DNA from 2 places in the Actinomadura sp. RB99 genome. Region 2 is predicted to be linked to the other one. Evidence: predicted binding sites of a transcription regulator. Region 2 holds the regulator's gene; the other holds the start of a gene.
What was found. The regulator HrcA, encoded in region 2, represses chaperone genes, less so after heat shock. The targets are predictions, from matches to a motif close to TTGGCACTCTCNNNNNGAGAGTGCCAA.
Positions count from the first base shown of each region.

Region 1: a site for HrcA is predicted at 829-855, ahead of groL (chaperonin GroEL). Genes of this name have one in related genera too.

Region 1 covers NZ_JABMCA010000032.1:2,100-4,501, reverse strand. The annotation lists gene groL (chaperonin GroEL) at 987-2,402, shown strand, end outside.
Region 2 covers NZ_JABMCA010000011.1:61,608-64,009, forward strand. The annotation lists gene dnaJ (molecular chaperone DnaJ) at 1-846, opposite strand, end outside; gene hrcA (heat-inducible transcriptional repressor HrcA) at 847-1,857, opposite strand; gene amrb99_RS13050 (DUF3097 family protein) at 2,045-2,402, shown strand, end outside.

The DNA of each region.
Region 1 (2,402 bases), on a different contig from region 2:
GCATTCGTAGGACCTTAAGCCTTCCGCCGTAGCCGCTGTTCTTTCCTCACCCATTCGCTACCCTCCACAGACGGGAAGGGGAGTCTCGCGACGGCCGCTGTTGCGGCTGATAACGCCGGTTCGGTCCGCGTGCTGGAGAAGTGCGGCTCAGTCATGACAGGGCGCCGTCGTTCCTTCGCGCGGGCTCGGGAGCGAGAGATCGATGTCGTGCACGTGACACTGAGCCCAGCGCGAGGGCCCCGACCAAAGTCGCTCACGGCCTGCGGCGGCGGCGCGCCCCCGTGACCACCGGTCGCCGATTCGGAGCCCAGGCGCGCGGGGATCGACCGGCGTCTGTCAGTTGCGAGACGGTGTGGCCGCGGGCTCGTGAACACGTCCTTGCGCCTGCCCAGCTCGCTGCGCCGCTGGCGGAAGGGCCGTCCGACCCGCGGCGTGCGCGCCTGGCGCTGTAGCCGACCGGCGGCGGACGTGGTTGCTCGTGGTGGGCCCTCCATCGCCATGCTGCGGAGCACATATGCTCACTGCATCGACGGCGATGAGGACACCATGAACCGGCGCATCGACGCAGCGCCGGTGGCTCCTCCTACTCCGGTCGCGGAACGCGCGGAACGGATCGCCACCCTTGCCTCCCGCCCTCGGGCACGTGTTCCGCGGCTGTTCCGCGAATACCGGCGCACGACCGCATGCACCGGGGCACGTCGGCACATGTCCGGCGGTGAGTCGCGACCCTCCGATGCAGGTCAGGGCGAGTTCGGCGAGGTCGGCGAAGACGAGTGCGGCGAGGCTGTGCGGCGCTTGCACTCGGCAGGGTAGAGTGCTAAAAAACGGTTGGCACTCTACTGTGGAGAGTGACAGCTTCACAGTCTGGGTCGGGGCGACGAGGCCCCAGTCCGGTGGCGGAATGGCAGCCGCCGGGCACGGGGCCGTCCGTCGCGGGCGTCGGCTCGATCCTTTAAGCCACCTTGTTCCGGGAGGACTAGGAGCCTATGGCTGCAAAGATGATCGCGTTCGACGAGGAGGCCCGGCGCGGCCTCGAGCGCGGCATGAACCAGCTCGCCGACGCCGTGAAGGTGACCCTCGGTCCCAAGGGCCGCAACGTCGTGCTGGAGAAGAAGTGGGGCGCCCCCACGATCACCAACGACGGTGTGTCGATCGCCAAGGAGATCGAGCTCGAGGACGCCTGGGAGAAGATCGGCGCCGAGCTCGTCAAGGAAGTGGCGAAGAAGACCGACGACGTAGCCGGTGACGGCACGACGACGGCGACCGTGCTGGCCCAGGCGCTGGTCCGCGAGGGCCTGCGCAACGTGGCCGCCGGCGCCAACCCGATGTCGCTGAAGCGCGGCATCGAGGCCGCGGTCGAGCGGGTCAGCGAGGAGCTGTCCAAGCTGGCCAAGGACGTGGAGACCAAGGAGCAGATCGCCTCCACGGCGTCCATCTCCGCGGGCGACCCGCAGATCGGCGAGATGATCGCCGAGGCGATGGACAAGGTCGGCAAGGAAGGCGTCATCACGGTCGAGGAGAGCCAGACCTTCGGTCTGGAGCTCGAGCTGACCGAGGGCATGCGCTTCGACAAGGGCTACATCTCGCACTACTTCGTGACCGACCCCGAGCGGATGGAGGCGGTCCTCGAGGACCCGTACATCCTGATCGTTCAGGGCAAGGCGTCGGCCAACAAGGACCTGCTGCCCGTCCTCGAGGGCGTCATGCAGTCCGGCAAGCCGCTGCTGATCATCGCGGAGGACGTCGAGGGCGAGGCCCTGGCGACCCTGGTCGTCAACAAGATCCGCGGCATCTTCAAGTCCGTGGCCGTGAAGGCCCCGGGCTTCGGCGACCGCCGCAAGGCCATGCTCGGCGACATCGCCACGCTGACCGGCGGCCAGGTCATCAGCGAGGACGTGGGTCTCAAGCTGGAGAACACCACGACCGACATGCTGGGCCGCGCCCGCAAGGTCGTCATCACCAAGGACGAGACCACCATCGTGGACGGCGCCGGTGACGCCAACGAGATCGCGGGCCGGGTCAACCAGATCCGCACCGAGATCGACAACACCGACTCCGACTACGACCGCGAGAAGCTCCAGGAGCGCCTGGCCAAGCTCGCGGGCGGTGTCGCGGTCATCAAGGCCGGCGCCGCGACGGAGGTCGAGCTCAAGGAGCGCAAGCACCGCATCGAGGACGCCGTCCGCAACGCGAAGGCCGCGGTCGAGGAGGGCATCGTCCCCGGCGGTGGCGTCGCGCTGCTGCAGGCCGGCACCAAGGCGTTCGACAAGCTGGAGCTCGCGGGCGACGAGGCCACCGGTGCCAACATCGTCAAGCGCGCTCTGGAGGAGCCGCTGAAGCAGATCGCCGTGAACGCCGGCCTCGAGGGCGGCGTCGTGGTGGAGAAGGTCCGCAACCTGACC
Region 2 (2,402 bases):
GGTGCCGAGCGCGGCGGCGGTCATCGGGATCTCGACCGTGCAGTGCAGGTCGTCGCCCTCCCGCTCGAAGATCGGGTGCGGCTTCTCGGCGATCTCCAGGAACAGGTCGCCGGGCGGGCCGCCGCCGGGGCCGACCTCGCCCTCGCCGGCGAGCTGGATGTGGATGCCGTTCTCCACGCCCGCCGGGATCTTGACCTTGACGGTGCGCCGGGTGCGGACCCGGCCGTCGCCGGAGCACTCGGTGCACGGGTGCCGGATCACCGAGCCGAACCCGCCGCAGGCGGGGCACGGCCGGGCCGTCATGACCTGCCCGAGGAAGGAGCGCTGCACCTGCTGGACCTCGCCGCGGCCGTGGCAGGTCTCGCAGGTCTCCGGGTGGGTGCCGGGCGCGCAGCCCGTCCCCTCGCAGGTCGTGCAGGCGACCGCGGTGTCGATGGACAGCTCGCGGGTCGTGCCGAAGGCGGTCTCCGCCAGGTCCAGCTCGACGCGCAGCGTCGCGTTGCGGCCCCGGCGCGCGCGCGAACGGGGACCGCGGGAGGTCGCGGTGCCGAAGAACGCGTCCATGATGTCGCTGAACGGGAACCCGGCGCCGCCGAAGCCCCCGGCGCCCGCGCCCGCGCCGCCGCCCGGCGCGAACGGATCCGCGCCGAGGTCGTACATCTCGCGCTTCTTCGGATCGGAGAGCACCTCGTAGGCCTGGGTGATCTCCTTGAACTTCTCCTGCGTCTCCGGGTCCGGGTTGACGTCCGGGTGCAGCTCGCGCGCGAGCCGCCGGTACGCCTTCTTGACCTCGTCGGCGCTGGCGTCCCGGCGGACGCCGAGGGTCGCGTAGTAGTCGTTGGCCACTTACGACCCCGCCAGGATCTGTCCCACGTAGCGTGCCACTGCCCGTACCGCTCCCATCGTGCCGGGGTAATCCATGCGTGTCGGCCCGAGCACACCCAGCCGGGCCAGCGTGAGGTCGCCGACGCCGTAGTCGGCTGCGACGACCGAGGTCGAACGGAGCCCCTCATCGGGGTTCTCGGTGCCGATCCGCACCGTAAGAGTAGAGGAGTCGCCGGTCTCGCCGAGCAGCCGCATGAGGACCACCTGCTCCTCCAGCGCCACCAGCACCTCCCGCAGGCTCTGCGAGAAGTCGACGGCGGCCAGGTTCGCCGCGCCGGCGAAGACGATCTTCTCCTCGTGGTTCTCGACGAGGGTCTCCAGCAGGACGGACAGGACCGCGGCCGCGACCGGCCGCTCGTCCGGGCCCACCTTGTCCGGCAGGTCCGCCACGGCGGACGGCACGTCGCCGAAGCCCAGCCCGTCCAGGCACGTATTGAGCAACGCCCGCAGGTGCCCCACGGATTCCTCGGAGATCTTCCCCGTCTCGATGACGCGCTGCTCGACCCGCCCGGTGTTGGTGATCAGCACCAGCAGCAGCCGGCCCTCGGCGACCGGGACCAGCTCCACGTGCCGCACCGACGAGCGGGTCAGCGACGGGTACTGCACGACCGCGACCTGCCGGGTCAGCTGCGCGAGCAGCCGGACGGTGCGGCCGACGATGTCGTCGAGGTCGTAGGCGCCGGACAGGAACGTCTCGATCGCGCGGCGCTCGGCGACCGACAGCGGCTTGATCGTGGACAGCCGGTCGACGAACAGCCGGTATCCCTTGTCGGTGGGGACCCGCCCCGCGCTGGTGTGCGGCTGGGCGATGTACCCCTGCTCCTCCAGCACCGCCATGTCGTTGCGAATCGTCGCGGAAGAGACGCCGAGGTTGTGCCGGTCCACCAGGGCCTTGGAGCCCACCGGCTCGTTCGTGGAGACATAGTCCTCGACTATGGCGCGCAGCACCGCGAGTTTCCGGTCGTCCAGCACCCGGTCACCTCCTTCTGCACCTTCCACAGGTCCTCACGTCCAGATATACCGCCGACGGGGCCTTGCTGGCACTCCGTAGTTCCGAGTGCCAAGTGTACGGCCCGGAGGGGACGTTCCGGGGGCCGCGGCCCGCCGCCGGGCCGCGCGCGGCTGCGTGATCTTATCCCGGCCGTTAGTGTGCGGAACCGTGCGGAGCAAGAACTACGGAGACGACGTGCTCGCCGGCGACTGGCGCCGCCCCCGCAAGGGGCGGATCCCGGAGGTGCCGGCCGAGCCGGGCCTGGTCGCCGAGGATCCCGACAGCGGCTTCTGCGGCGCCGTGGTCGGCTGCGACAAGTTCGGCGTCACGCTGGAGGACCGGTTCGGCAAGCGCCGGGTGTTCCCCCTCACCAAGGCCGGCTTCCTGATCGACGGCAAGCCGGTCACCCTCGTCCGGCCCGCCGCGGCGCCCGCCGCCCCGGCCCGCTCGGCGTCCGGGTCGATCGCGGTCCAGGGGCTGCGCGCCCGCGTCGCCAAGGAGAGCCGCATCTACGTGGAGGGCGTCC